DNA from 2 places in the Streptomyces sp. SudanB182_2057 genome. Region 2 is predicted to be linked to the other one. Evidence: riboswitches for the same ligand, from Rfam matches in the RefSeq annotation. Region 2 holds a riboswitch; the other holds the start of a gene.
The links. Region 2 has a riboswitch for S-adenosylmethionine ahead of thrC (threonine synthase). Riboswitches for the same ligand answer to the same signal wherever they lie in the genome.
Positions count from the first base shown of each region.

Region 1: another riboswitch for S-adenosylmethionine. It lies ahead of ACSURM_RS26580 (aminotransferase class V-fold PLP-dependent enzyme); the one in region 2 lies ahead of thrC (threonine synthase).

Region 1 is NZ_OZ186798.1:5,998,244-6,013,071, forward strand. It holds gene qcrA (cytochrome bc1 complex Rieske iron-sulfur subunit) at 263-1,330, shown strand; gene qcrB (cytochrome bc1 complex cytochrome b subunit) at 1,327-2,982, shown strand; gene trpD (anthranilate phosphoribosyltransferase) at 3,104-4,168, shown strand; SAM riboswitch class IV at 4,249-4,365, shown strand; gene ACSURM_RS26580 (aminotransferase class V-fold PLP-dependent enzyme) at 4,512-5,873, shown strand; gene ACSURM_RS26585 (hypothetical protein) at 5,914-6,054, shown strand; gene ACSURM_RS26590 (Lrp/AsnC family transcriptional regulator) at 6,051-6,332, opposite strand; gene ACSURM_RS26595 (rhomboid family intramembrane serine protease) at 6,329-7,120, opposite strand; gene ACSURM_RS26600 (hypothetical protein) at 7,274-7,513, shown strand; gene ACSURM_RS26605 (NYN domain-containing protein) at 7,562-8,905, shown strand; gene ACSURM_RS26610 (NlpC/P60 family protein) at 9,128-10,198, shown strand; gene ACSURM_RS26615 (NlpC/P60 family protein) at 10,437-11,444, shown strand; gene ACSURM_RS26620 (hypothetical protein) at 11,472-12,656, shown strand; gene ACSURM_RS26625 (glycosyltransferase 87 family protein) at 12,706-13,941, opposite strand; gene ACSURM_RS26630 (glycosyltransferase family 4 protein) at 14,072-14,828, shown strand, end outside.
Region 2 is NZ_OZ186798.1:4,655,981-4,670,808, reverse strand. It holds gene ACSURM_RS20540 (NADH:flavin oxidoreductase) at 1-57, opposite strand, end outside; gene ACSURM_RS20535 (nucleotide sugar dehydrogenase) at 279-1,652, shown strand; gene ACSURM_RS20530 (glycosyltransferase family 2 protein) at 1,649-3,127, shown strand; gene ACSURM_RS20525 (hypothetical protein) at 3,124-3,282, shown strand; gene ACSURM_RS20520 (polysaccharide deacetylase family protein) at 3,279-4,835, shown strand; gene groL (chaperonin GroEL) at 5,682-7,304, opposite strand; gene ACSURM_RS20510 (cold-shock protein) at 7,613-7,816, opposite strand; gene ACSURM_RS20505 (MoaD/ThiS family protein) at 8,249-8,524, opposite strand; gene thrC (threonine synthase) at 8,521-9,804, opposite strand; SAM riboswitch class I at 9,823-9,968, opposite strand; gene ACSURM_RS20495 (glucosyl-3-phosphoglycerate synthase) at 10,126-11,070, shown strand; gene ACSURM_RS20490 (alpha,alpha-trehalose-phosphate synthase (UDP-forming)) at 11,145-12,584, shown strand; gene otsB (trehalose-phosphatase) at 12,572-13,405, opposite strand; gene ACSURM_RS20480 (DUF3263 domain-containing protein) at 13,464-13,688, opposite strand; gene ACSURM_RS20475 (ABC transporter substrate-binding protein) at 13,724-14,828, opposite strand, start outside.

The DNA of each region.
Region 1 (14,828 bases), 1.3 Mb from region 2:
CCGATTTACCGCAGCGGGCCGCTAAACGTGAGCTTTCTAACGCCGATTCACCGTTGGCCGGATTACGCGGTGCCGGACGGTGCCCGGCCGGACGGCGCCGGAGTCCGATCGTCCGGCTGTGCGCGGCCCCTTCCGGCCGGGGGCCGACGGGCGGTTCCGGCCCCTGTGTTCGAAACACCCCCGGCCGGAGTAATGGCCCGGCTATCCGGACAATCTGCGTAGTACGGTGTGAATACACCAAATCACGGCGGTCTGGAGCACTATGGGAAACCGGGACATGCCGGAAGGGCGCCCACGTGCCGAGCGGCCCGCCGGCGACGGTGTACACGGTGCCGTCTCCGTGGCCGATGAGGAGAATCCGTTCGCGGACCCCGGAGTGCCGCCGCACGAGCACCGGATCCAGGACATCGACGAGCGGGCCGCCAAGCGGTCCGAGCGCGCGGTGGCACTGCTGTTCACGGTGTCGATGCTGGCCACGATCGGCTTCATCGTCGCCTACCTGCTGATTCCCAACGACAAGTCGGTCTTCGTCTTCCCCCTCGGTCACGTGAGCGCGATGAACCTCGCGCTGGGCCTGACGCTGGGTGTGGCGCTGTTCTGCATCGGCGCGGGCGCGGTCCACTGGGCGCGCACCCTGATGTCGGACGTGGAGGTCGCCGACGACCGGCACCCGATCGAGGCGTCACCCGAGGTGCGGGACAAGGTCCACGCGGACTTCCGCCAGGGTGCCGCGGAGTCCGGGTTCGGCCGCCGCAAGCTGATCCGCAACACCCTGCTCGGCGCGATGGCGCTCGTGCCGCTGACCGGCCTGATGCTGCTCGGCGGCCTCGGACCGGCACCCGGCACCAAGCTGCGCCACACCCTGTGGGCCAGGGGCAAGCGCCTGGTCAACATGAACACCGGCCAGCCGCTGCGTCCCGAGGACGTGGCCGTCGGCTCGCTGACCTTCGCCAAGCCCGACGGCCTCGCGGAACACGACGAGGACTTCCAGGACGAGATCGCCAAGGCCGCCCTGATGATCGTCCGGCTCCAGCCCGACGACATCAAGGACAAGCGCGAGCTCGACTGGTCGCACCAGGGCGTCGTCGCCTACTCGAAGATCTGCACCCACGTGGGCTGCCCGATCTCGCTGTACGAACAGCAGACGCACCACGTGCTGTGCCCCTGCCACCAGTCCACCTTCGACCTCACCGACGGCGCCCGAGTGATCTTCGGCCCCGCCGGCCACGCCCTGCCGCAGCTGCGCATCGGCGTGGACAGCGAGGGTTACCTCCAGGCGCTCGGCGACTTCGAGGAGCCCGTCGGTCCTGCTTTCTGGGAGCGCGGATGACCACTGCAGCGAACGAAACCCCTCGACCCGGCGCGGCCGGCCGCTCTCGCGGGAAGGCGCCGGCCGGCGAGCGCCTCGCCGACTGGGCCGACGGACGGCTGGGGCTCTACGCCCTGGCCAAGGCCAACTTGCGCAAGATCTTCCCCGACCACTGGTCGTTCATGCTGGGCGAGATCTGCCTCTACTCGTTTCTGATCATCATCCTGACGGGTGTCTATCTGACGCTGTTCTTCCACCCGTCGATGAACGAGGTGGAGTACCACGGAAGCTACGTCCCGCTCCAGGGACAGCTGATGTCCGAGGCGTTCAACTCGACCCTGCACATCTCCTTCGACGTGCGCGGCGGCCTGCTCATGCGGCAGATCCACCACTGGGGCGCGGTCGTGTTCATCGCCGGGATGTTCGTGCACATGATGCGCGTGTTCTTCTCCGGCGCGTTCCGCAAGCCGCGCGAGCTGAACTGGCTGTTCGGCTTCCTGCTGTTCGTCCTCGGCATGTTCACCGGCTTCACCGGCTACTCGCTCCCGGACGACCTGCTCTCCGGCACCGGTGTCCGCTTCATGGAGGGCGCGATCCTGTCCGTGCCGATCGTCGGCACGTACCTGTCGTTCTTCCTCTTCGGCGGGGAGTTCCCCGGCCACGACTTCGTGGCCCGGTTCTACACCATCCACATCCTGCTGCTGCCGGGCATCATGCTGGGCCTCGTGGTGGCCCACCTGATCCTGGTCTTCTACCACAAGCACACCCAGTTCGCGGGCCCCGGCAAGACGGAGCAGAACGTCGTCGGCATGCCGCTGCTGCCCGTCTACATGGCCAAGGCCGGAGGCTTCTTCTTCCTGGTCTTCGGCGTCCTCGCGGCCCTGTCCGCCGTCGCCCAGATCAACCCGATCTGGGCCATGGGCCCCTACCGCCCCGACCACGTCTCCACCGGCGCCCAGCCCGACTGGTACATGGGCATGGCCGAGGGCCTCATCCGCGCCATGCCGGGCTGGGAGATCGACTTCTGGGGCCACACCCTCGTCCTGGGCGTGTTCATCCCGCTGGTCGTGTTCGGCCTGATCCTCGTGGCCATCGCGGTCTACCCGTTCATCGAGGCGTGGATCACCGGCGACAAGCGCGAGCACCACATCCTGGACCGCCCGCGCAACGCCGCCACCCGCACCGCGTTCGGCGTCGCCTGGCTGACCGTGTACTTCGTGATGCTGATCGGCGGCGGCAACGACATCGTCGCCACCCACTTCCACCTGTCGATCAACGCCGTGACCTGGTTCGTCCGGATCGCCTACTTCGTCGGCCCGGTCATCGCCTTCATCGTCACCAAGCGGATCTGCCTGGGCCTGCAGCGCCGGGACCGCGACAAGGTGCTGCACGGCCGCGAGACCGGCATCGTCAAGCGGCTCCCGCACGGCGAGTACATCGAGGTGCACGAGCCGCTCAGCCAGGAGCAGCTGCACACCCTCACCTCGCACAAGCAGTACACACCGGCCGAGATCGGCCCGACCGTCGACGAGAACGGCGTCGAGCGCAAGGTCCCGGCCTCGGAGAAGCTGCGCGTGAAGCTGTCCCACGCCTACTACGGCGAGGACAGCCAGATCCCCAAGCCGACCGTCGACGAGTACAAGGAGATCGCGAGCGGCCACGGCCACCACTGATCCCCGGCCGGTCCCCGGCGTGCCGAGGGGCCCCGTCCGCGACCCGGACGGGGCCCCTCGGCACGCCTCCGGCTGGATAGGGTGGTGTACGACGAGCAGGCATCTGGACAAGGAGCGGCTGATGAGCGCTGTGACCCCCGCTGGAGGCGACACCGCGGCGGGCCGCTCCTGGCCCGTCCTGCTGAACGGTCTGCTGGAGGGCCGGGACCTCGCCGCCGACGACACCGCCTGGGCGATGGACAAGATCATGCGCGGCGAGGCGACCGACGCGCAGATCGCCGGGTTCGCGGTGGCCCTGCGGGCGAAGGGGCAGACGGTCGAGGAGATCACCGGCCTGGTCCGCACCATGTACCGGCACGCGAACGTGATCGAGGTCCCCGGCCGCACCGTCGACATCGTCGGCACCGGCGGCGACGGGGCCAAGACGGTGAACATCTCCACGATGGCCTCGCTCGTCGTCGCCGGCACGGGCGCGAAGGTCGTCAAGCACGGCAACCGGGCGGCGTCCTCGGCGTCCGGCTCCTCCGACGTGCTGGAGAAGCTCGGGGTCAACCTCGACCTGACGCCCCGCCGGGTGGCCGAGGTCGCGGAGGAGGCCGGCATCACCTTCTGCTTCGCCGTGAAGTTCCACCCCGCGCTGCGCCACGTCGGCGCCGCGCGCGGCCAGTTGGGCATCCGGACGGTGTTCAACCTGCTCGGCCCGCTGACCAACCCGGCGCAGGTGAGGGCCCAGGCGATCGGCGTGGCCGTCGCCCGCGAGGCGCCGATCGTCGCGGGCGTGCTCGCCGAACGCGGCAACTCCTCGCTGGTCTTCCGCGGTGACGACGGGCTGGACGAACTGACCACGACCGCCACCTCCCGGGTGTGGGTGGTGCGCCACGGCAAGGTCACCGAGGAGTCCTTCGACCCCCGGGACGTCGGCATCGACCTGGTCCCGGTGGAGGCCCTGCGCGGCGGCGACCCGGCCCACAACGCGGAGGTGGCCCGCAGGCTGCTGGACGGCGAGCGGGGTGCCGTACGGGACGCCGTGGAGCTGAACGCGGCGGCGGCGCTGGTGGCCCTGGACCCGACGGACGAGCCGCTCGCCGACCAGATCCGCGCGGGCCTCGCAAAGGCCGCCGAGTCCATCGACTCCGGGGCGGCCCGGCGGGCGCTGGAGCGCTGGGTGGCCGCCAGCAACGCCTGACCGGCCCGGCAGGCAGGCCGTCCCGCGATCCGGACACCGGGTTGCGGGGCGGCGATCACTTCACGTACGTTCCTGTACCAGGTCATGAGTGACAGTCATGAGGCCCCGGCCGACTGTCCGGCAACCCTCCGTCCGTGGCGGGGTGCCCCGGGTGAAGACCAGGCCGTGGACAGCAAGGTCTGCGGCAAGCGCGGATCCCTCGTGCCACCAGGGATCCTGGTCGTCGAGGAGTCTTCCGTGAGCAAGCGAATGCGTTAGGGCCGCAGAGCCCCGCCTCCGCACACCCTTTCCCTTTTCCCTCGCTTTCCTTCAGCTTTCTCGTATTCCGTCACGGGAGTTCGCCATGTCTGTCTCCACCGCTGCCACCGACCAGTCGCTTTGCACCCCTCTGCCCGTTCTGGGGCGGGATGTCACCGTCCCGCTGGTCACCGGCGGGGAGGTCGCCTACGCGGCCCTCGACTACGCGGCCAGCGCCCCCGCCCTCCAGCGGGTCTGGGACGACGTCGCCGCCTACGCCCCGTACTACGGCAGCGTCCACCGCGGGGCCGGCTACCTCTCCCAGCTCTCCACCGACCTGTTCGAGAACGCCCGCAGGACGGTCGCGGAGTTCCTCGGCTGCCGAAGCGACGACCAGGTGGTCTTCACCCGCTCGACCACCGACTCCCTGAACCTGCTGGCCCGGGCGATCCCGGCCGGCTGCCAGGTCTTCGTGTTCGAGACCGAGCACCACGCCTCCCTGCTGCCCTGGCAGCACGCGGACGTCACCTACCTCGACGCCCCGCGCACCCCCGGCCAGGCCGTCCAGATCCTGGAGCGGGCCCTGGCCGGCCGCGACCCGTACGGCCCCGCCCTGGTCTGTGTCACCGGCGCCTCCAACGTCACCGGCGAGCTGTGGCCGGTGCGTGAACTGGCCGCCGCCGCGCACGCCCACGGCGCCCGGATCGTCCTGGACGCCGCCCAGCTCGCCCCGCACCACCCGGTGTCCGTCACCGACCTCGACGTCGACTGGATCGCCTTCTCCGGCCACAAGCTGTACGCCCCCTTCGGCTCCGGCGTCCTGGCCGGCCGCGCCGACTGGCTCCAGGCGGCCGAACCCTACCTCGCGGGCGGCGGCGCCAGCCGCCGGGTGACCCGGCGCGAGGACGGCGGGGTGGACGTCGAGTGGCACGAGACCGCGGCCCGCCACGAGGCCGGCTCCCCGAACGTCATCGGCGCCTACGCCATCGCCGCCGCCTGCAAGGCCCTCACCGAGGCCGGCTGGGACACCCTGGTCGCCCGCGAGCAGCACCTGATCGCCAAGGTCCGCGCGGGCCTGGCCGAGGTTCCCGAGGTGCGCGTGCTGTCCCTGTTCGGCGACGACGCCCCGCGCGTCGGCGTCCTCTCCTTCGTCGTCGACGGCTGGAACAGCTCCCACTTCGCCGCCGCGCTCTCCGCCGAGTACGGCATCGGCGTCCGCGACGGCCTCTTCTGCGCCCACCCGCTGGTGCGCACCCTGCTCGGCACCGACCCGCAGACCCAGGGCGAGTGCGGCGCCCCCGAGGCGGCCCCGGGCGAGAAGTCCCTGAACGCCATCCGCGTCAGCTTCGGCGCGGGCACCCCCGACGAGCACGTGGACCGCTTCGTGAACGCCGTCCGGGAACTGGTCCGGGACGGCGCGAAGTGGCAGTACCGCACGGAGGAGGGCCGCTGCGTACCGGCGGTGTGAGCGGCGCCCGGCGGCCGGGCGGGCGCGTAGGACGTGGCGGATGCCCCCGGGCGCGGACACGCGGGCCGTCGCCCTCGTAGGCACCACCCTGTTCGCGGCCCGGGCCGCCGACGGCTCCCGGGCCTGCGGCCCGCCGCGGCGGCACCGGCAGTGGCGGTGCGGCGGTGTGGAGCCGGTCTAGCTGTCCAGGCCGATCGCGAACGCGGCTTCCAGGTCGTGCTGGGAGTAGGTGCGGAACGCGACGTGCGTGTCCGTGCCCCGCACGCCGGGGATCTTGCTGATGCGGCCGGGGATGACCTCGGCGAGGTCCTCGTGCCGGGCCACCCGGACCATGGCGATCAGGTCGTACGTACCGGTGACCGAGAAGACCTCGCTCACGTTCTCCAGCGCGGCGATCCGTTCGGCGATCTCGGGGATCCGGTCCACGCTGGTCTTGATCAGGACGATCGCGGTGATCACGGTTGTCTCTCTCCCTCGGTGACCGGAGCCGGTGCGCCCTTCACTCTAGTCGCCCGCCCGTCGCCCACCGCCCCGCCGGCGTCGTCCTTCGGGCCCTTGCGCCGTCCGTAGCGCACCCACGCGTAACCGAAGCCCAGGCCGAAACCCACCAGGTGGGCGAGGTAGGCCACCCCGGGCCCGTCGGGGGCGCGCTCGGCCGCCAGCCACTGCAGGGCCGCCCAGCAGGGCAGCACGACCCAGGCCGGGAAGCGCAGCGGCAGGAAGAACAGGAACGGCAGCAGACTGGTCACCCGCGCGCGGGGGAACAGGTACAGGAAGGCTCCGAGGACCGCCGAGACCGCACCGGAGGCGCCGACCAGCGACTCTCCGGAAGCGGCGTTGGCCACCGCGTAGCCGAGCAGGGCGCCACAGCCGCAGCCGACGTAGAAGAGGGTGAACTCCACCCGGCCCATCCGCTCCTCGGTCATCGCTCCGAAGACGAAGAGGAAGAGCATGTTGCCGAGCAGGTGCACCCAGCTGCCGTGCACGAACAGCGCGGTGGCCGGGGTGAGCGCGGCCCCGGCGGGCCCGTCGAACAGCTCGGCCGGGACCACCCCCCAGCGCCGGAAGTACGCCCGCTGCGCGGCGAGCAGCGCGTCCCCGGTGCCGTACCCCGGCACCAGCCCGGAGGCCGGGCCGAGGGCGAAGAGCACACAGCACAGGGCGATGAGGCCGTATGTCACCGGCGCCGGGGTGTCCCGGACCGCTCCGAGGGTCCTGCCGGCCGCCGTGCTCCTGGGGCTGATCATGACTACAGAGCATGACGTAACGGGACGCAAGCTGACAGACCGCCTCGCCGCTCGGAAGGGACGGGCGGCGAGCGGCCGCCAGGCCGTAGGGTTACGAGCCACACGCGTCGGGGAGCGGCGCGGACCGACACGAGAAGGAAGCGAACCAGCGCGATGACGGTTCCCCTGCCGACCGCCACGACCCGGTGGCGCTGCACCCTCTGCGGCAACCTCACCCGTTTCGACGTGACCCGCTCGTCGAAGGTCGTCGAGTTCACGCACCTGGATCTGGCCGGTGAGCCGACGGTGGAGGAGCGCGAGGTGGTCAGTGAGACCATCGAATCGGTGCGCTGCCGCTGGTGCAACGCGGTGGACCAGGTGGAACTCGTGGACAGGCCGGGCGCCGGCTCCTGAGCGGAGCGGCCCCCAAAGGGACATTTTCGGTATTGGGGTGTGTGACGGATGGTGGAGACCGCAGGCGGGGGGCCGGGCGACGGCACCGCTGAGGTGCTTGACCGTCCGCTGCCCGACGGCGTGCGCCGGCGGGTCGTACAGATCGTGTCGGACGGCTTCGGCGGGCTGACCCTGGCGGAACTGCCCGCCCAGCTGCGGCAGTACGCGCGGTTCGCCCCGAATCGCCGGGCGAAGTTCGCCGGGAACGCGATGGCGGCGGCGCTGGAGACCGACGCGCTGTTCCGGCAGCGGATCGGCGAGCGGTTCCGGGAGGCGCAGCCGGAGCTCGCCGGCGCCCTCGACGCGGGCTCCCCGCCCCCGGCCGCCGACCCGCTCGACGTGGCGGCCGCCGCCTATGTGCTGCGCCCGGCGGGCTGGGTCAAGCTGGTCACCGCGGCCGGCGAGGAGGCCCAGCGCGCGGACGCCGAGCGGGCCGGCGAGGAGAGCCGGGCCGAGCTGGAGCGGCTGCGCGCGGAGCTGGCGCAGGCCCGCGAGCACACCCGGACCGAGACCGAACGGCTGCGTACGGAGCTGGAGTCGGCGCGGAAGGAAGCGGAGTCGCTGCACCGCAAGCTGCGCGCCGCGCTCAGCGACGTCAAGCGGGGCGAGGCGGCGCTGCGCAAGGCGCACGGCGAGATCGACGCCGTACGCGCCGAGACGCACGCGCGGGTGTCGGCCGCGGAGAGCGAGTCCCGGCGGCTCAAGGCCCGCCTCGGCGAGGCCGAGGCCGCGCTGGAGGCGACCCGCCGGGCGGCCCGGGAGGGCCGCAGCGTGGAGGACATGCGGGTACGGCTGCTGCTCGACACCCTGCTGGACGCCACCCAGGGACTCAGGCGCGAACTCGCCCTGCCACCGGTGTCGGTGCGGCCGGCCGAGACGGTCGACGCGGTGGAGCCGGGCCGGATGACCCCGAAGGACATCGCGGCGCGCGCCCTGTCGGAGAACGACCCGGCGATTCTCGACCAGTTGCTGGCGCTGCCGCAGGCGCACCTGGTCGTCGACGGCTACAACGTGACCAAGACCGGCTATCCGCAGATGCCGCTGGAGAAGCAGCGGCTGAGGCTGCTCGGCCAGCTCTCGGCGCTCGCCGCGCAGACCGGGGCCGAGGTCACCTGTGTCTTCGACGGTGCCGAACTGGCCGCGCCGGTACTGCTCGCTCCGCCGCGCGGAGTGCGGGTCCTGTTCTCGAAGCCGGGCGTGACCGCCGACGAGCTGATCCGGCAGCTGGTGCGCGCCGAGCCGCCGGGACGCCCGGTCATCGTCGCCTCCACCGACCGGGAGGTGGCCGACGGGGTCGCCAAGGCGGGAGCCCGGCCGGTGGCCTCCGCGGTGCTTCTGAAGCGGTTGGCCTGAAGGTGTCCCTAAGGTCCAATAGGCGCCGATAACGTCCGAATTGACCTTGTCATCGCGCGACGTAGGGTCAGTCGTGCCTCACTGCACGTGAGTTGTGTGCAAAGAATGCATGGCGTGACGGGTTTTTTTGCCGTGAGGATTTGAACTGATCACAACTAGGTCACTAGGGTCTGGCTCGAACCTCCGAACGGGTGATCACTCTCAAGAAGGAGTTCCCCCTCCGTGGCGTCCCATCGTCGACCCAAGCAGCCGAGTCGCACCCGCGTGACCGTGCTGACCACCGCAGCCGCCGCTGCCGTCGCGCTCAGCGCGAACGCCGCCAACGCCGCCCCCAGCGAGAAGCTGAGCAAGGACGAGGTGAAGGCGAAGGTCGACAAGCTCTACGAGCAGGCCGAGCAGGCGACCGAGAAGTACAACGGCGCCAAGGAGAAGCAGCAGAAGCTGCAGAAGGACATCTCCACCATCCAGGACAACGTCGCCCGCGGCCAGGAGGAGCTCAACAAGCTGCGCGACGGCCTGGGTTCGCTGGCCACCGCCCAGTACCGCTCCGGTGGCATCGACGCCTCGGTCCAGCTGTTCCTGTCCTCGAACCCGGACGACTACCTCGACAAGGCGTCCACGCTCGACCAGTTGAGCAGCCAGCAGGTCGACGCGCTGAAGAAGATCCAGGACAAGCAGCGCGAACTCGCCCAGGAGCGGGCCGAGGCCACCGAGAAGCTCAAGGACCTCTCCGCCACCCGCACCGAACTGGGCAACAAGAAGAAGGAAGTCCAGGCCAAGCTCGGCGAGGCCCAGCGGCTGCTGAACACCCTGACCGCCAAGGAGAAGCAGCAGCTCGCCGAACAGGAGCAGAAGCGCGCCCAGGAGAGCCAGGAGCGCGCCAGCCGCTCCACCGGCACCGGCGAGCGCCCCGACCTCGGCGGGTCCCTGCCCGGCTCCGGCCGGGCCCAGGGGGCCTTCTCCGCCGCCCAGACCAGGATCGGCTCGCCGTACGTCTACGGCGCCACCGGCCCCTCCTCCTTCGACTGCTCGGGCCTGACCTCCTGGGCCTACGCCCAGGCCGGCGTCTCCATCCCGCGCACCTCCGAGGCGCAGTCCCAGATCGGCACGCGGATCACCTCGGTCGGCGATCTGAAGGTCGGCGACCTGGTCTTCTTCTTCAACGACCTGCACCACGTCGGCCTGTACGCGGGCAACGGCCAGGTCCTGCACGCCCCGCGCACCGGCACGGTCGTCCGGTACGAGTCCATGAACACCATCGGCGGTCCGTTCATGTGGGGCGTGCGCGTCTGAGACCCCCGCGACACACGGACCCGGTGGCGCCCGAACGGGCGAATCACCGGAACCGGAACTGACCCCTCGCCCCGCCGGTGACCTGCGTCAGCGGCGGGGCGTCAGCATGTGTTGACGCCGAGGTCTTTGGTCCGGGCCCCCGCGCGCGGCTACTGTCTGCCGCGTTTCCCGGCGCCGGGGCCTCCCCGTCCCCGGCGCCGGGGCAACGGGTCAGACGTCCGCCAGCAGAAGGACTGCCGTGGGGTCCCATCGCCGCCTTGCACCGTCCGGATTCGACCGGGGCGCCGCCGCCCTGTGCGTGCTGTCGGCCGCGGCGGCACTCGGCGCCGTACCGGCACACGCGGCGCCGGGCGCCGGCGCCCGCGCCGAACTGGACCGGCTGTACGCGGAGGCCGAGAAGGCCACTCAGGACTACGACAAGGCCGACGAGCGCGCCGGTGAACTGCGCCGTCGGCTGCGCGTCACCCGGGACCACCTGGCCCGGCAGCAGCAGCGCGTCAACGACCTGCGGCAACAGCTCGGTTCGCTGGCCGGCGCGCAGTACCGGTCCGGCGGCCTCGACCCGGCCGTGGCCCTGTTCTTCTCCGCCGGGCCCGAGGACTACCTGGACAAGGCGGCCCTGCTCGACCGCCTCGGCGCCCGGCAGGCCGGCCGGCTGGGGGAGTTGCGGTCCGCGCTGCGCCAACTCGCCCAGGAGCGCGCCGAGGCCGCCGACACCCTCGCCGAACTGGAGCGCGGCCGCCGGGCCGTGGCCGCCCACAAGCGGGCCGTGGAGCGCAAGCTCGCCCGGGCCCGGCAGCTGATCGACGCCATGTCCGCCGGTGAACGCGCCGCCCTGGCCCGGGCCTCCCGCGGCAGCCGCCCGGACCTGCCCGGCCCGGCCGGGGCCGACGCCCCCGACGGCCGGGCCGCCGCCGCCCTGGCCGCCGCCCGCGCCGCCCTCGGCCGCCCCTATGTGTGGGGCGCCAACGGCCCGGCGGGCTTCGACTGTTCGGGCCTGACGCAGTGGGCGTACGCGCAGGCCGGCATCCGGCTGCCGCGCACCTCGCAGGAGCAGCGGTCCGCCGGCCGGCGGGTCCCGCTCTCCCAGGCCCGCCCCGGTGACCTGGTCGTCTACCGCTCCGACGCCAGCCATGTGGCGCTGTACGCGGGCCACGGCCAGGTCATCCACGCGCCGTACCCCGGCGCCCCGGTGCGCTACGACCCGGTCGGCATGATGCCGGTCTCCTCGGTCACCCGGCCCTGACCGGGCCGCACGCCGTACCATCGGGAAGTGGCTGGTCGCGGGCGGGCGTTGAGGATCGGAGCCGTAGGGCTCGCACTGGTGCTGCCGCTCACCGGGTGCGAGGGGCGGCCGACGGCCGATCCGGTGCGCACCGAGGTGCAGCGGATGCTGGACCGGCGCTCCGCCGCGCTGCTCGGCCACGACGAGCAGGCGTACGCCGAGACGGGCACCCGCGCCCAGTACACCCGGCTGCGCGCCCTGCCGCTGGCCTCCTTCGCCTACCGGGTCACCGCCGTGCGCCGCACCGCCTCCGGGGCCACCGCCGACGCCGAGCTGAGCTACCGCGTCGCCGGCTACGACAAGGCCCCGGTCGACGCCCGCCGCACCCTCACCCTGGCCCGCACCGCCGACGGCCACTGGTACGTCGCCACCGACCGGCCCGCCCGGGAGGCCGGGCAGCAACTGTGGGACCAGGGAACGGTGAGTGCCGTCCGGGGCACGCACAGCCTGGTGCTCGGCACCGGCGGCCCGGACGGCCTCTCCGGGTTCGCGCGGCTGGCCGACCGGGCCGTCCCGGCCGTCTCCGGGGTGTGGGGCACGGGCTGGAGCCGCCGGGTGGTCGTCCTCGTCCCCGAGTCGCTGGCGGACATGGCGGCCCTCCTCGGCGCGCCGGCCGCCGACTACAAGGGCATCGCGGCGGTCACCACGGGCGAGGCGGGCGGCGCGGGGCGGGCGCCCGCGGACCGGGTGGTGGTCAACCCGGAGGCGTACGCGATGCTCGGCGACGCCGGCAGGCAGATCGTCCTCACCCACGAGACGACCCACGTGGCCACCCGGGCGGACACCACCGCCGCCACCCCGCTGTGGCTGTCCGAGGGCTACGCCGACTGGATCGGCTACCTCGACACCGGCCGCACCCCGGCCGAGGCCGCCCCCGAACTGGCCCGCGCCGTCCGGGAGGGCGAGGTGCCCCGGGCCCTGCCCGACGACAAGGACTTCGGCTTCACCAGCGACCCCGTGAAGCTGGCGCGGGCCTACGAGAGCGGCTGGCTGGCCTGCCGGATGATCGCCGAGCAGTGGGGCGCGGCCCGGCTCGGCGCCTTCTACCGCGCGGTCGGGGCCCACGCCGAACGTCCCGGCGCGATCGAGGAGGCCCTGCGCGAGGTCCTCGGCACCACCCCGCGGGCGTTCACCGCCCGCTGGCGGTCCTACGTCACGGCCCGGTTGCGCTGAGCGGGCCCCCGCCCCAAGGAAAGCACGGCTGCCCGGGGCCGCCCCCGGGTCAGGAGGACAGCGGGGCCCGGGTGGGGCGGGTGCACCGAGGGGGCGGCGGGGCGGCCGGGCGGGGTGGGACGGTGGCGCGCCACAGGCGGCGGGCCGCGGTGAGGGTGGCCGCGACCAGCAGGCCGTTGCGCAGCACCAGCAGCGTGATGCCGTAGCCGTCGCTCAGCACCACGTGCGAGAAGCCGAGCGGGAACTCCAGGACCGTCAGGAAGGACGCCCCCGTGATCATCAGCGCGGGCCCTCCCATCCGGCTCGCCCGGTGCGTCAGGCACACCGCGGCCAGGCCGACCAGCCACACCAGGTACTGCGGGCTGATCACCCGGCTGGTCACCGTGAACAGCAGCACCGCCGTCAGGGCCGCGTCGGCGAGGACGGCGCCCGTCAGTTCCCCCGCCCGCAGCCGCCACAGCAGCAGCCAGCCGAACGCGGCCCCGGTCAGCGCCAGCGCGGCCGTGCTCACCACGCTCACCCACGGGCCCAGGAACTCGATCGAGCCGTAGTTCAGCAGCACCTCGCCGCGCCAGCCGAAGTGCCGGGCCACGTGGAAGACCAGGCCGCCCAGCGACTCCACCTCGGTGCCCCTCTCCCGCTGGAAGGTCAGGAACGCGAACGCCCCCGGCATGGACACCGCGAACAGCAGCGCGACGCCCGCCCCGGTCACCGCCGCCGACACCCACGCCCGCCGCCGGACGGCCCCGGCCAGCAGCAGCGCCGGCCACACCTTCACCAGCGCCCCGAGCGCGGCCAGCGCCCCCAGCACCCGCGGATGCCGGGCCCCGGCCAGCAGCGCCGCCACGGCCACCGCCGTCACCATCAGGTCGTAGCGGGCGTACACCGTCGGCCCGAGCAGCGGCACGCCCGCCACCCACACCCAGGCCCCGCGCCGGGACCGGCCGGGCCGGCCGCCCGCGTACGCCAGCAGCGCCAGCACCACGGCGTCGGACAGGCACGCCAGGACGAAGAAGGCGTGCGCGTACGACAGGAAGGGCAGGGCGGCGGGGGAGAGGATCGCGAGGGCCGCGGCGGGCGGGTACTGCCAGGTGACGTCGTCCAGCGGGAACGTGCCCTGGCGCAGCACCTCGTACCAGCCGCGGTAGATCACCGACACGTCCGTGGTGACGTCCGGACCCGGGAAGACGTACACCCGGAACACGCACAGCAGCAGCGCCGCGCGGGTCACCGCCCAGACCGCGAGCAGCCACAGCGGGGACCGTCCGGCGCCCTTGGTCTCCACGTGCTCCCCTGCCGTTCGAATCCGCTCGAATCCGTCGCGAGCGACCATGATGTCCCCCGATCCTGTGCGCGTGCCACGGGGACCCGGCCGCGCCCGGCCGGGGACGGCCCGTTCGGTAGGGTCGGCGGCGATGCGAAAGACCCTGATCGTCACCAACGACTTCCCGCCCCGGCCGGGCGGCATCCAGGCCTTCCTGCACAACATGGCCCTCCGTATGGACCCCGGCCGGCTGGTCGTCTACGCCTCCACCTGGAAGCGCGGCCGGGAGGGCGCCGAGGCCACCGCCGCGTTCGACGCCGAGCAGCCCTTCACCGTCGTCCGCGACCGCACCACCATGCTGCTGCCCACCCCGGCGGCCGCCCGGCGCGCGGCCGGGCTGCTGCGCGAGCACGGCTGCACCGCGGTGTGGTTCGGCGCGGCGGCCCCGCTCGGGCTCATGGCCCCCGCGCTGCGCGAGGCGGGCGCCGAGCGGCTGGTGGCCACCACCCACGGGCACGAGGCCGGCTGGGCCCAGTTGCCCGCCGCCCGGCGGCTGCTGCGCCGCATCGGGGAGTCCACGGACACGCTCACCTACCTCGGCGAGTACACCCGCTCCCGGATCGCCACCGCCCTGACCCCGGCGGCGGCCTCGCGGATGGCGCACCTGCCGCCGGGGGTCGACGAGAAGACCTTCCATCCCGGCTCCGGCGGCGACGCGGTCCGCGCGCGGCTCGGCCTCACCGACCGGCCGGTCGTCGTCTGCGTCTCCCGGCTGGTGCCGCGCAAGGGCCAGGACACCCTGATCCGGGCCATGCCCCGGATCCTGACCGCCGAACCGGACACCGTCCTGCTGATCGTCGGCGGCGGCCCCTACGAACGCGACCTGCGGCGCCTGGCCCGGGAGACCG
Region 2 (14,828 bases):
GACCGGGCGGGAGAGGACGCGGGCCGCGCGGGAGGCGGCGGGCGCGGAAGTGGTCATGGGGGAGCTCCTAGCTATCCAGGGGCGACCAGCTGGTATGTGCGGCTGCATTGTTGCAGTACTTTAAGTAATGCCGGGACCCCGGGCCCCCATTCCCGGGCGGCGCCACGCGGCCGTGTGAACCCCGCCATACCCCTCGTCCGGCGACAACCGGGTGAATTGCCCGCACTTCCCTGTCGCGCCGCCGGGAGGATCGAGCTACGAGCCTTAAATAACACAGGGTGACTATTACGCAACACAACGCGAGCAGCGGAGTGACCTGGGCGCCCGGCGCCGGTCCCGGAGTCACGCGGTGGACCGACCGCCTCGACGCGGCCGGCGCACACACCCCCACCCCCCTGCGGGGACTGACCGTCGCCGTCGTCGGCCTCGGCTACGTCGGCCTGCCCACCGCCCTCGGCCTGCTGGACGCCGGCGCCACCGTCCTCGGCATCGACATCAGCGAACAGCGGCTGGCGGACATCCGCACCGGCGACGTCGACCTGCTCCCGGCCCAGCACGCCGCCCTGGCCTGCACCCAGAACACCGGCGACTTCCTGCTCACCACGGACGCCGGCACCCTGCCCCGCGCGGACGCCGTCATCGTCTGCGTACCCACCCCGGTCACCGAGGACCACCGGCCCGACCTGCGCGCCCTGCGCGCCGCCTGCGCCACCGTGGTCGAACGGGCCGTACCGGGCCAGCTGATCGTGCTGACCTCCACCAGCCACGTCGGCACCACCCGGGACCTGCTGCTGACCCCGCTCGCCGCCCGCGGCCTGGCCGCCGAGCAGGACGTCCTCGTCGCCTTCGCCCCCGAGCGCATCGACCCGGGCAACGAACGCCACACCCCCGAGACCACCCCGCGGATCGTCGGCGGCGCCGGACCGGTCAGCTCCCGGGCCGCCGCGTTCGTGCTGCGGCCCACCGCCTCGCGCATCCACCAGGTGCCCGACCCGGAGACCGCCGAGATGGCCAAGCTCTGGGAGAACATCTTCCGCGCGGTCAACATCGCCCTCGCCAACGAACTGTCGGAGGCCTGCGCGCACCTCGGCCTCGCGCCCGTCGAGGTCATCGACGCCGCCGCCACCAAGCCGTACGGCTTCATGCCGTTCTACCCGGGCCCCGGGGCCGGCGGCCACTGCATCCCCTGCGACCCGTACTACCTGCTGCACCAGCTGCCGCCCGGCGGACCGTCCGCCCCCGTGCTGAGCCGCGCCATGACCGCCCTGCGCGAGCGCCCTGCGCGGATCGCCGCGCAGGCCGCCGAGCGGCTGCGCGCCGACGGCCGCCCGCTCGACGGCGCCCGCGTCCTGGTCCTCGGGGCCGCCTACAAGCCGGGCGTGTCCGACATGCGGGAGAGCCCGGCGCTGCGGCTGCTCGCCCTGCTCGCCGAGCAGGGCGCCGACGCCCGCTACAGCGACTGCCACGTGCCGCGCCTGACCGTGCGCGGCCGGGAGCTGCGGTCCGTGGCGGACCCGCACAAGGAGCCCTGGGACCTGGTGATCGTGCACACCGTGCACCCCGGCACCGACCTCGGCTGGCTGGACGCCGTGCCGCGGGTGCTGGACACCCGGTACCGCATCCGGCCCGCCGCCCCCGCCGCGGTCCGGTGAGCTCCGTACCCGACGCCCTGCCCCCGGCGTCCGCCGCGGCCGGTTCCCTCCTCCGCCGCCGGCTGCGGGCCCGCCTGGGCGGGGCACTGGAGACGATGGCCCCGCGCGAACGGGCCGCCCTGGTACGGCTGCTCGGCCTGATCGCGCTGCTGCCGGTACTGCTGCTGATCGCCCGCCGCTCGGTCCGGCTGCCGTACGAGCCCAGCCTCATCACCTGCTACGGCCTGGCGGTGCTCACCGGCACCGCCGGCCTGCTCTACCTCGCCTACACCCAGTACGACGACCCGGCCGTACGCACCCTGCGCCGCCGGGCCCCGGACCACGGGACGTTCCCGGCGCTGCCGGACCGGCCCAAGGTCAGTTTCCTGCTCGCGGTCAAGGACGAGGTCGGCAACGTCGAGGCCTGCGTCCGCTCGATGGCCGCCTCCGACTACCCCGGCCTCCAGATCATCGTCGTCGACGACGGCTCCCGGGACGGCACCGGCGCGGTCCTCGACGGCCTCGCGGACGAACTCGGCATCACCGTCGTCCGGCTGGAGCGCAACATCGGCAAGAAGGCCGCCCTGGTGCGCGCCTGCGCGCTGGCCGACGGCGACATCCTGATGTTCACCGACTCCGACTGCGTCCTCGCCCCGGACGCGGTCCGGCAGTGCGTACGGGCCATGGTCCGCCATCCCGACCTCGGCGCGGTCAGCGGGCACTGCCGCGCCCTCAACCCGCACCAGAGCACGCTGACCCGCGTCCAGGACGTCTGGTACGAGGGACAGTTCCGGATCGCCAAGGCGGCCGAGGCGGCGTACGGGGCGGTCACCTGCGTCTCCGGTCCGCTGGCCGCGTTCCGGCGCGAGGCCGTCTACAACTACCTGCCCGCCTGGGCGGAGGACCGGTTCGCGGGCGCCCCGTTCCGGTTCGCCACCGACCGGCAGCTGACCGGGTACGTGCTCGGCCAGGCCTGGCGCGGACGCGCCCTCAAACAGCGGCACGCCGGCTCCCCGTTCGTCGCCGGACACGACCACCCCGAGCGGCGCTGGCTGGTGGGCTACACCAAGTCCGCCCGGGTGTGGACCAACGTGCCCGCCCACTGGCGCCCCTTCCTCCACCAGCAGGTCCGCTGGAAGAAGAGCTTCATCCGCAACCTCTTCTTCACCGGCGGCTTCATGTGGCGCCGGGGGCCGGTCCCGGCCCTGCTCTACTACGGCCACGCCCTGTGGGTGCTGGCCGCGCCCGCCCTGGTCTTCCTGCACCTGGTGTGGGCCCCGCTGCACTGGACGGCCGGGCTCACCGCGCTCTACGTGGCCGGGATGCTGCTCAAGGGCAGCATCTGGGGCCTGGCGTTCCGGTTCGACAACCCGGGCGACAGGCGCTGGCGCTACCGGCCCCTGATGAGCCTGCTGTCCTGCTGTGTCCTGGCGTGGCTGCTGCCGTACGCCGCCCTCACCCTCCGCCGTGGAATCTGGACGAGGACCCCCGCATGATCATCACCGCCACCCCGTCGACACCGCGCCCGCCCCGGCGGGGCCGGGTCCGCAAGGGCATCGGCCACCTGTTCCGGCTGACCGTCACCGTGCTCTCCGCCGCCACCGTGCTCGCCCTCTACTACGTCGTCCTCACCCGGGGAGGCTCCCGGTGAGGACACGCGGCGGCACCCGTACGACCACCGCCGGCCGCGGGACGGGCCGCCGGCTGTCCGGCGCCGCGGTGCGCAGCGCGTCCGCCGCCCTCGCCGCCGTCGTGGTGGCGACGCCGTTCCTCGGCGCGTGGAGCTACGAGAACGCGCGGCGCGCGGTGTCCGCGCAGGCCGCCGCGCCCCGCGCCGGGCAGGACGCGCTGCCCGGGGAGATCGTCAGGACCCGCGCGAGCGCGCCGATCGTGCTCGCCTACCACGACGTCAACCCCGAGCCCACCAACGACTACACGCTCACCCCGCGGCAGCTGGACACCCAGCTCGCCAAGCTGGCGGCGGCGGGCTACCGCTCCCTGACCACCGAGGAGTTCACCCGCTACCTGGCCACGGGCACGACACCGGCGCCGCACACCGTCTACCTCACCTTCGACGACGGCACCCGGGGACTGTGGGCACACGCCGACCAGGTCCTCGCCAAGCACCACATGCACGCGGCGTCCTTCCTGATCACCGGCGCCGTCGGCACCCACCGCCCGTACTACCTGTCCTGGGCCGAGATCGGCCTCATGAAGTCCTCCGGGCGCTGGGACTTCCAGGACCACACGCACCTCAGCCACGAGCGGGCGGCGATCGACGCCGCCGGACACCAGGGCTCGGTGCTCGCCAACCGGCTCTGGCTGGCGGACGAGAACCGGCTGGAGACCGAGAGCGAGTACCGCACCCGGGTGCGCGCCGACCTGGACGAGTCGCTGCGGGCGTTCTCCGACCACCGCCTGCCGGCGCCCCAGCTGTTCGCCTACCCGTTCTCGGAGACGGCCGGGCCGACCAACCTCGCCGCCCGCGACACCTCCGTGCTGGAACGGCTGCTGCGGGAGCGGTTCACCGCGTCGCTGACCAACGTCTCCTCGCGCCCCCTGCCCGCCGGGCCGCGCGCGGCCGCCGCACGGCAGGTGCAGCGCCTGGAGGTGATGCGGACGACGTCCACGAACACCTTCGCGAAGCAGCTGAACGAGTGGGTCTCCCGCGCGCCGGACGAGGTCCCCGAACCGCTGCGCAACCCCGAGCAGTGGCAGTTCCCGGGCAGCCCGTCGGGCACCGGCCTGGCGGCGCTGACCGGCAAGGGGGTGGCGAACGGCACGTACGTCTCGGCCGTCCACCTGCCGATGGGTACGGCGGACTGGAACACCTACCGGGTGAGCGCCACCGTCGCCGGGCTGAGCGGGACCAGGACCAGCGCGTCGGTGGAGGTCGGGCACGGCAGTCTGGTGCCCGTCACGGTGACCGTCTCCGAGGCGGGAGTGCGGGTGACCGAGCGGCCGGCCGACGGCACGGCCCGCGTCACGACCGGCAGACTCGCCCCGGCGGCGGAACACCGGCTGAACCTGGAGGTCTCCCCCGGCGGCGTCCGCGTCACCGTGGACGGCGGTCACGCGCTGGTGGCCCGCGCCACGGAGGAACCCGACCCGGCGCGCACCGGCGGAGGCGTGTCCCTGGCGGTACGCAACGAGGCGGACGAGGCGGCGTGGCCCCGCTTCCGCGCGCTGCGCATCAGCCCCTGAACCCGGCGCAGTTTTCCAGTGGCCGTCGGGCCGCTCGCTTCCCGGTCAGTGTCGGGCTTCCGCGAGGTGAGTCAAGGGCGCTGCGCGTCGCCTTCGGCGATGGCCCTGCGGGCCACCCTTGACATACCTCGCTCCAGCCCGGGGCAGAAGCGAGCGAGCGGCCGAAAGAACAGTGGCCCAGCCCGGCACCGGACCCATAGGTGAGCTACACACTCCCGTAGCCAAGGGACGCACTCGCGCCTCGCCAGCACGCCGGGTCGGCACAGCGGCTTGCGGGCGGGTGGGCGGGTCCTGGGGACGACGGCGACTGCCAGGGCACCCCTGTCCGCGAGGGCCGAGGAGGCGAGGGGCAGGGGGACTTAGTTATGGACAAGCAGTCCAAAACAACACCCCCCACGCCCGCCGCCACCGCACACCACCCGCCGGTCCGTAGGCCGCCGAACCGGCCCGGCGGCCATGCGAAGCGAGGACGCGCACCCGCCACCAGGCCGGAAGCCGCTAAGCCCACCCGGCGTGCAGGCGAGGCGCGGACGCGCATCCCCGGCCCACGATGCGAACGCAGCCCACCGCAGGGCCCGACCAGGTCCAGTCGGCCACTTTCCCCGGGCCGCCCGCTCGCTTCTCCCCCGTGCTGGAGCGAGGTGTGTCAAGGGTGGCCCGCAGGGCCATCGGCGCAGCCGACGCGGAACGCGCCCTTGACTCACCTCGCGGAAGCACGACACTCACCGAGAAGCGGGCGGCCCACGGCAACCCGACAACCCCGAGAACGCCCGAGGGCGGTACCCCCGGCCGAAAGCCAGGGGTACCGCCCTCGTTCGTAGGACAGGTGATCAACCCTCGGGTCGATCAGAAGTCCATGTCACCGCCCGGCATGCCGCCGCCGGCCGGGGCCGCGGCCTTCTCCGGCTTGTCGGCGATGACGGCCTCGGTGGTGAGGAACAGCGCGGCGATCGACGCGGCGTTCTGCAGCGCGGAGCGCGTCACCTTCGCCGGGTCGATGATGCCCTCGCCGACCAGGTCGACGTACTCGCCGGTCGCGGCGTTCAGGCCGTGGCCCGGGGTCAGGTTGCGCACCTTCTCCACCACGACACCGCCCTCGAGGCCGGCGTTCACGGCGATCTGCTTCAGCGGGGCCTCCAGGGCGATGCGCACGGCGTTGGCGCCGGTCGCCTCGTCACCCTCCAGCTCCAGCTTCTCGAAGACCTGGGAAGCCTGGAGCAGGGCCACGCCACCACCGGCGACGATGCCCTCCTCGACGGCGGCCTTCGCGTTGCGGACGGCGTCCTCGATGCGGTGCTTGCGCTCCTTGAGCTCCACCTCGGTGGCGGCACCGGCCTTGATGACGGCCACGCCGCCCGCGAGCTTGGCCAGGCGCTCCTGGAGCTTCTCGCGGTCGTAGTCGGAGTCGCTGTTCTCGATCTCGGCGCGGATCTGGTTGACCCGGCCGTTGACCTGCTCGGAGGAGCCGGCACCGTCGACGATGGTGGTCTCGTCCTTGGTGATGACGACCTTGCGGGCGCGGCCCAGGAGGTCCAGGGTCGCGTTCTCCAGCTTGAGGCCGACCTCCTCGGAGATGACCTCGCCGCCCGTGAGGATGGCGATGTCGCCGAGCATGGCCTTGCGGCGGTCGCCGAAGCCCGGGGCCTTGACGGCGACGGACTTGAAGGTGCCGCGGATCTTGTTGACGACCAGGGTCGACAGGGCCTCGCCCTCGACGTCCTCGGCGATGATCAGCAGCGGCTTGCCCGACTGCATGACCTTCTCCAGCAGCGGGAGCAGGTCCTTCACCGCGGAGATCTTGGAGTTGGCGATGAGGATGTACGGGTCCTCGAGCACCGCCTCCATGCGCTCCATGTCGGTCGCGAAGTAGGCGGAGATGTAGCCCTTGTCGAAGCGCATGCCCTCGGTGAGCTCGAGCTCCAGACCGAAGGTGTTGGACTCCTCGACGGTGATGACGCCTTCCTTGCCGACCTTGTCCATGGCCTCGGCGATCAGCTCGCCGATCTGGGTGTCGGCGGCGGAGATGGACGCGGTGGAGGCGATCTGCTCCTTGGTCTCGACGTCCTTCGCCTGCTCCAGCAGGGCGGCGGAGACGGCCTCGACGGCCTTCTCGATACCGCGCTTCAGGGCCATCGGGTTGGCGCCGGCGGCGACGTTGCGCAGGCCCTCCTTGACCAGGGCCTGGGCGAGCACGGTCGCGGTGGTCGTACCGTCACCGGCGACGTCGTCCGTCTTCTTGGCGACTTCCTTGACCAGCTCGGCGCCGATCTTCTCGTACGGGTCCTCGAGCTCGATCTCCTTGGCGATGGAGACACCATCGTTGGTGATCGTGGGCGCGCCCCACTTCTTCTCGAGGACGACGTTGCGGCCCTTGGGGCCGAGCGTCACCTTCACGGCGTCCGCGAGCTGGTTCATGCCGCGCTCGAGGCCGCGCCGCGCCTCCTCGTCGAACGCGATGATCTTGGCCATGTGAAGTGGTCCCTCCAGGACTGGGGGTGATTCCTTCGGACCGCGCCCGCGCCCGCGACGGACGGCTCGCCGGCCTCGTGGTTCCTTGCCCCACCCGGCCCGCGGGCCTCACCGACCCGGTCCTTCACTGTCACTCTCACCTTCAGAGTGCTAACGCAATGATTAGCACTCGGCATGGTCGAGTGCAAGCGCCCGGCCGGGTGGAGAGGTCCCCGTCAGCCGCCCGCGAACGCGGGAACCGGGACCCGGCGACGGCACGGCGAAGGGCCCGCACCCTCTGCGAGGTGCGGGCCCTTCACACGAAACATTCAGGCGGTGACGCGAACCATGTCGGCCTGCGGACCCTTCTGGCCCTGCGAGATCTCGAACTCGACCCGCTGGCCCTCTTCCAGGGTGCGGTAGCCGTCCATCTGAATCGCGCTGTAGTGGACGAAGACGTCCGCACCACCGTCGACCGCGATGAAGCCGTACCCCTTCTCCGCGTTGAACCACTTGACGGTGCCCTGAGCCATGCCTAACTCCCCTATTACTGGCCCTTGCACAGATCCACACTTCGCGGACCCGGGTCAGACCTCACCCCCCAACTGGTCGGGGGCGTGCGCCGGAACGCGTCGACCGCGGCCGAATGTATCTGTCCAACTGCCGTCTGCAACAGGTCAATCGGACGAGAAATCTGGACGTCGGAGATCCGGAATATGGCGAGAATTCACCAGACTTCAGGGCAAGTCGGGCCCCATAAAAGCCACAAAAGCCGCGCGGAACCCGCACAACTTGGCTGTTTCTCATCGGGCGCACGGCATGATCGCGGGGCTCGCGGCAACCCGGCCGCGACCGTGTTCCCCAACTCTACCGCGTTCAATCACGCAGAATTGCCCCCTCCGTTTCTCTCACGGAGGGGGCAATCGAGTGGACGGTCAGTGACCGGCCTTACCGTCGGTGAATGGTCAGCCGCCGGCGACCGCAGGGATGATCGAGATACCGGCGCCGTCGGGGGTCGCCGTGTCCAGGCCCTGCTCGAAGCGCACGTCGTCGTCGTTGACGTACACGTTGACGAACCGGCGCAGCTTGCCCTGGTCGTCCAGGACGCGGGCGGCGATCCCCGTGTGGTTCTTCTCCAGGTCCGCGATGACCTCGCCGAGCGTGCCGCCCTCGGCCGGGACCTCGGCCCGGCCGCCGGTGTAGGTGCGCAGGATGGTGGGGATGCGAACGGTCACGCTCATGCGAGGCCAGCCTCTCGGAAGGAGTCCAGGGTCGGGCGGATGGTGGCGGTCAGACCGGTCCCGGCGACCGCGTCCAGGGTCTTCAGGCCGTCACCGGTGTTGAGGACGACGGTGGTCTTCGCCGGGTCCAGCAGGCCCTCCGCGAGCAGCTTGCGGGTCACGCCGACGGTCACGCCGCCCGCCGTCTCCGCGAAGATGCCCTCGGTGCGCGCCAGCAGCCGGATGGCGTCGACGATCTCCGCGTCCGTGACGTCCTCCACGGCACCGCCGGTGCGGCGGGCCACGTCCAGGACGTAGGGGCCGTCGGCCGGGTTGCCGATCGCCAGGGACTTGGCGATGGTGTCCGGCTTCTGCGGCCGTACGACGTCGTGGCCGGCCTTGAAGGCGGTGGAGACCGGGGAACAGCCCTCGGCCTGGGCGCCGAAGATCTTGTACGGCCGGTCCTCGACCAGCCCGAGCTTGATCAGCTCCTGGAGACCCTTGTCGATCTTCGTGAGCTGGGAGCCGGAGGCGATCGGGATGACGATCTGGTCGGGCAGCCGCCAGCCGAGCTGCTCGCAGATCTCGTACGCCAGCGTCTTGGAGCCCTCGGCGTAGTACGGCCGCAGGTTGACGTTGACGAAGCCCCAGCCCTCGCCGGCCGGGTCGCCGATCAGCTCGGAGCAGAAGCGGTTCACGTCGTCGTAGTTGCCCTCGATGCCGACGAGTTCACCGCCGTAGACCGCGGCCATGACGACCTTGCCCTGCTCCAGGTCGTGCGGGATGAACACGCAGGAGCGGAAGCCGGCCCGGGCGGCGGCGGCGCCGACGGCTCCGGCGAGGTTGCCGGTGGAGGAGCAGGACAGGGTGGTGAAGCCGAAGGCGCGGGCGGCCTCCAGGGCCTGGGCGACGACCCGGTCCTTGAAGGAGTGGGTCGGGTTGCCGGAGTCGTCCTTGACGTACAGGCCGCCGGTCACGCCCAGTTCGCGGGCGAGGTTGTCGGCCTTGACGAGCTTGGTCCAGCCGGGGTTGAGATTGGGCTTGCCGGCGACGTCGGCCGGGACCGGCAGCAGCGGGGCGTAGCGCCAGATGCTGGCGGGGCCGGCCTCGATGCGACGGCGCAGTTCCTCGGTGTCGTAGGCGGAGAAGTCGTAGGCGATCTCCAGCGGCCCGAAGCACTCCTCGCAGGCGAAGACCGGTCCGAGGGGCACCCGGTGGCCGCACTCGCGACAGCTGAGGGCCGCTGCGGGACCGAGGTCCACGGTGGAGTCGCTGGTGGTTGCAACTGTCTGCACAGCCATGTGAGGCGAGGCCCTTTCTCCTCATCTTCCTCACGACGCATCTCGCCGTGAGACGGATTTGGCACCTTCCCTAGCCGGGAGCCTCGCTTGGAAGAAGACGAGAATCGGCTGGAGGGTTGCCGGGGCTTCATCGGGCCGTGTCCCTCTGCCCCTCTGGATGAGCTGTATGTGGTTGTCAACGCCGCTTGACCACCCGACATGCGATGGTCATCGGCGTTGTTCAAGACTGTAACCGAAGGCCAGGACAGTTGAGATAGTCGTCCGAACCGCGAGATGCATCACACGGCGACGTGTGGTGGTGACAGTGAGGAGCCGCCGACCGTGCTGGAAGAAGTCGAGCGCTGGCTGAGCCGCCGCTCCTGGTCCGTGGCCGACCGCCCGCCGCACCGGGTGCTGGCCGCCAAGCAGCGCACGGGCCAGACGATCAGCGTCGTACTGCCCGCCCTCAACGAGGAGGAGACGGTCGGCGACATCGTCACCGTCATCCGCCACGACCTCGTGGAGCAGATCCCGCTCGTCGACGAGATCGTGGTCGTCGACTCCGGCTCCACCGACCGCACCTCCGAGGTCGCCGCGCGGGCCGGCGCCCGGGTCGTCCACCGCGACGAGATCCTGCCCCGCGTCCCGGCCGTCCCCGGCAAGGGCGAGGTGCTGTGGCGCTCGCTGCTGGTGACCGGCGGGGACATCGTCTGCTTCATCGACGCCGACCTGCGGGAGTTCTCCTCCGACTTCGTGCTCGGCATCGTCGGGCCGCTGCTCACCGAGGCGGACGTGGACCTGGTCAAGGCGATGTACGACCGTCCGCTCGCGGGCTCCGCCGGGCAGGGCGGGCGGGTCACCGAGCTGATGGCCCGGCCGCTGCTGAACATGCACTGGCCCCAGCTGGCCGGTTTCGTGCAGCCGCTGGGCGGCGAGTACGCGGCCCGCCGCTCGCTGCTGGAGCAGCTGCCGTTCCCGGTGGGCTACGGCGTGGAGCTGGGCATGCTGGTGGACGCGCTGCACCTGGTCGGCCTGGACGCGCTGGCCCAGGTCGACGTGGGGGTGCGCAAGCACCGCCACCAGGACGGCCAGGCCCTCGGCCGGATGGCCGCCGCGATCTACCGCACGGCCCAGCTCCGGCTGGCCCGGGGTCATCTGGTGCGGCCCGCGCTGACCCAGTTCGAGCGGGGCGAGGACGGCTTCGAGCCGCGTACCTACTCGGTGGACACCGAGGAGCGCCCGCCCATGGTGGAGGTCGCTGAGTACGCGGAGCGGAAGGTGGCGTGAACGGCCGGTACACGGCCTGCTTCGCAGGTGGATCGCACGTTTGAGGGTTTGCGGGCCGGGCTAGGTTGAGGCGTATGGCTTCCACGCGCACTGCTGTCGGCAAAGCTCGGGTCCTGGTCGCCTCCAACCGCGGCCCGGTCTCCTATCAGGTACGCGAGGACGGCTCGCTCGACGCCCGGCGGGGCGGCGGCGGGCTGGTCTCGGGACTGTCCGCCATCGGGCCGGACGCGGACTCGGTGTGGGTGTGCGCCGCGCTGGGCGACGGCGACCGGGCGGCGGTGCGGCGCGCCGACGGCGGGCTGCTGCCGGCCGAGGAGACCGGCGGGCAGCGGGTGCGGATGCTCGACATCGACGCGTCCGTGCACGCCGAGGCGTACAACGGCATCGCCAACTCGGTGCTCTGGTTCGTCCACCACCTGCTGTACCAGACACCGCTGGAACCGGTGTTCGACGCGGACTTCCGCCGCCAGTGGGCGTCGTACCGGGCCTACAACCAGGCGTTCGCCGAGGCGCTGGCCGAGGAGGCGGCCGAGGGCGCGGCGGTGCTGATCCAGGACTACCACCTGGCGCTGGCCCCCCGGATGCTCCGCCGGCTGCGGCCGGACCTGCGCATCGGCCACTTCTCGCACACCCCGTGGGCCCCGCCGGACTACTTCCGGCTGCTGCCCGACGACATCGCGGCCGAGCTGCTCGGCGGCATCCTGGGCGCGGACCGGGCGGGCTTCCTGACCCGGCGCTGGGCGGACGCCTTCACCGCCTGCTGCCGGGAGGTGCTGGGGCCCGCCATCCCCTCCGGCACCCACATCGGGGTGCACGGGCTGGGCGCGGACGCGGACTTCCTGCGCGAGCGGGCGCACCGGGCGGACGTGGCCGAGCGGATGGCGGCGCTGCGCGAGGAGATCGGCCCGGGCCGCCGGACGATCGTCCGGGTGGACCGCACCGAGCTGTCCAAGAACATCGTGCGCGGGCTGCTGGCGTACGAGCAGCTGCTCACCGACCACCCCGAGTGGCGGGAGAGGGTCGTCCACGTGGCGTTCGCCTACCCCTCCCGGCAGGACCTCGCCGTGTACCGCGACTACACCGCCGAGGTGCGGCGGGTGGCGGACCGGATCAACGAGCGGTACGGCACGCCGGGCTGGACGCCGGCGGTGCTGCACGTGAAGGACGACTTCGCGCGCTCCCTGGCCGCCTACCGGATGGCCGACGTGGCGTTGGTGAACCCCATCCGGGACGGCATGAACCTGGTCGCCAAGGAGATCCCGGTGGTCTCGGACGAGGGCTGCGCGCTGGTGCTGTCCCGGGAGGCGGGGGCGCACGAGGAGCTGGGCGAGGACGCGTTCACGGTGAACCCGTACGACATCACGGGCACGGCGCGGGCGCTGCACGAGGCGCTGACCCTGCCGGCGGAGGAGCGGGCGGCCCGCTCCAAGCGGCTGGCCGCCGCCGCGACCGCGCTGCCGCCCGCCCGCTGGTTCCTGGACCAGCTTGAGGCCCTGACCGCTCAGCCGAGCTGAGCGGCGAGCGCCCGCAGCAGTCCCACGACCCCCTCCGGGCCGTCCACCACCAGGTCGGCCCGCTTCGCCAGTTCGGTGACCTCCGTGCTGCCGCTGCACACCAGCAGGCCGGGGACGCCGTCGGCGCGGAGGGTGTCGACCGCGGCGAAGGCGGGCAGGTCGCCGAGGTCGTCGCCGGCGTAGACGACGCAGCCGGCGCCGACGGCACGGGCGTGGTCGAGGAGGGCCACGCCCTTGTCCATGCCGGGCGGGCGCAGCTCCAGCACCAGGCGGCCGGGCTCGACGATCAGTCCGTGCCGGCCGGCGAGGTCGGCGAGGGGGGCGCGCAGGGCGTCGAACGCGCCCTGCGGGTCGGCGGCCCGGCGGGTGTGCACCGCGAGCGCCCGGCCCTTCTCCTCGATCCAGACGCCCTCGCCGGTGCCGGCCCGCTCCAGCAGGCGGGGCAGTTCGGCGCGGGCGGCGGCCACGCCGGGGTGCGGGGGCGGTGCGGTGACGGTGCCGGTGGCGGCGTCCCAGCGTTCGGCGCCGTAGTGGCCGAGGACGGTGAGGTGCTCCAGGCCGGGGACGCCGGCGAAGCCGCCGTAGCGGACGGCGACCTCGGGCGGGCGGCCGGTGATCACGGCGACGGAGGCGATCTTAGGGGCCAGGGCGGCCAGCGCGGGCACGGCGCCGGGGTGGGCGCGGGCCTGCTCGGGGTCGGCGACGATGGGGGCGAGGGTGCCGTCGAAGTCCAGGCCGATCAGCGCGGTGCGGGGCCGCTCGAGCAGCGCGGCGAGCCCGTCGCGGCCGGGCTGGGTCTGCGGGGTGGGCAGAGGATCCATACGGCGACAGTATCCGGCGCGGGCGGGGCTCACTCCTGGTCCGGAGCCGGAGTCGGGGTCAGCGCTCCGCCCGCCGGGCCTGTCTGATCCGGCGCAGGCGGTTGACCGTGACCGGGTCGTGGGCCAGGGCGCGCTCGTCGTCCAGGAGGGCGTTGAGCAGCTGGTAGTAGCGGACCGGGGAGAGGTCCAGTTCCTCGCGGATGGCGCGTTCCTTCGCGCCGGGCCCGGGGAAGGCCCGGCGCTCCAGCGCGAGGATGGCTTTTTCGCGGCTGCCCAGTTCCATGCCGGCCACCGTAGCGGCCGGCATGAGGGCCGTGCTCAGTCGGTGGTGCTGCTGTCGGCCGCCGTGGCGGTCGCCTGGAGCCGGGTCAGCACGCCGGAGGGGCTGCCGTTCGGGGCGACGGCCTGGCCGATGTTCTGCTTCACGGCCGCGCTGACCGCCGCCCAGGAGGTCTTGCCGACCGGGTACAGCTCGGTGCTGGGCAGCTCCTCCAGGAAGGGGCGCAGGGCCTTGTCGGCCGCCTCGTTCGACGTGCTCATGGCGTTGGAGGCGGAGCTGGTGACCGGCAGCAGCCCGTAGGTGCGGGAGAAGTCGAGGACGTTCTTCTCGGAGTAGACGAAGTCGAGGAAGTCGCCGACCTCGTCGCGGTGCCCGTTCTGCTTGAAGGCCATCATCCAGTCGGCGACGCCCATGGAGGCCCTGGCCTTGCCGGTGCGGCCCGGCATCGGCACGGTGCCGAACTTCACGCCCTTCGCGGCGGCCTGCTGGATCAGCGTGGGGTGCCCGTTGAGCATGCCGACCTGGCCGTCGGCGAAGGCGGCGAAGGCGGCGGCGCGGTTGAGCTTGCCGGGGGCGACCGGGCCGGTGAGCCCCTTGCCGACGAGCTCGTCCTTGAGCCAGGTGAAGGTGGAGACGTTGGTGGCGGAGTTGATGGTGTAGGTGCCGATGTCGTCGGTGTAGCCGCTGCCGCCGTTGCCGCCGACGAGCAGCCACTGCATGGTCTCGGCCTGCGCCTCCTCCGGGCCGAGCGGCAGCGCGAAGGGGTACTTCACGCCCTTGGCCTCGAGCGCCGCGGCGTCGGCGGCCAGCTCGGCCCAGGTGGTGGGCGGGGTGATGCCGGCCTTGTCGAACAGGGTCTTGTTGTAGAAGAGCACGCGCGTGGAGGCGCCGAACGGGATGCCGTACTGCGTGTGCTTCCACTGGCCGGCGTCGGAGAGCTGGGAGAGGAAGTCGGCCTGGGTGCGGATGGAGAGCAGCTCCGAGGCGGGGTAGAGCTTGCCGGCGGCGGCGTAGTCGGCGTAGGCGCCGATCTGGGCGAGGTCGGGGGCGTCCCCGGCGTCCACCATCTCCTTGACCTTGCGGTCGACGTCGTTCCAGGAATAGACGCTGACCTCGACCTTCACGTCCGGGTGCGTGGACTCG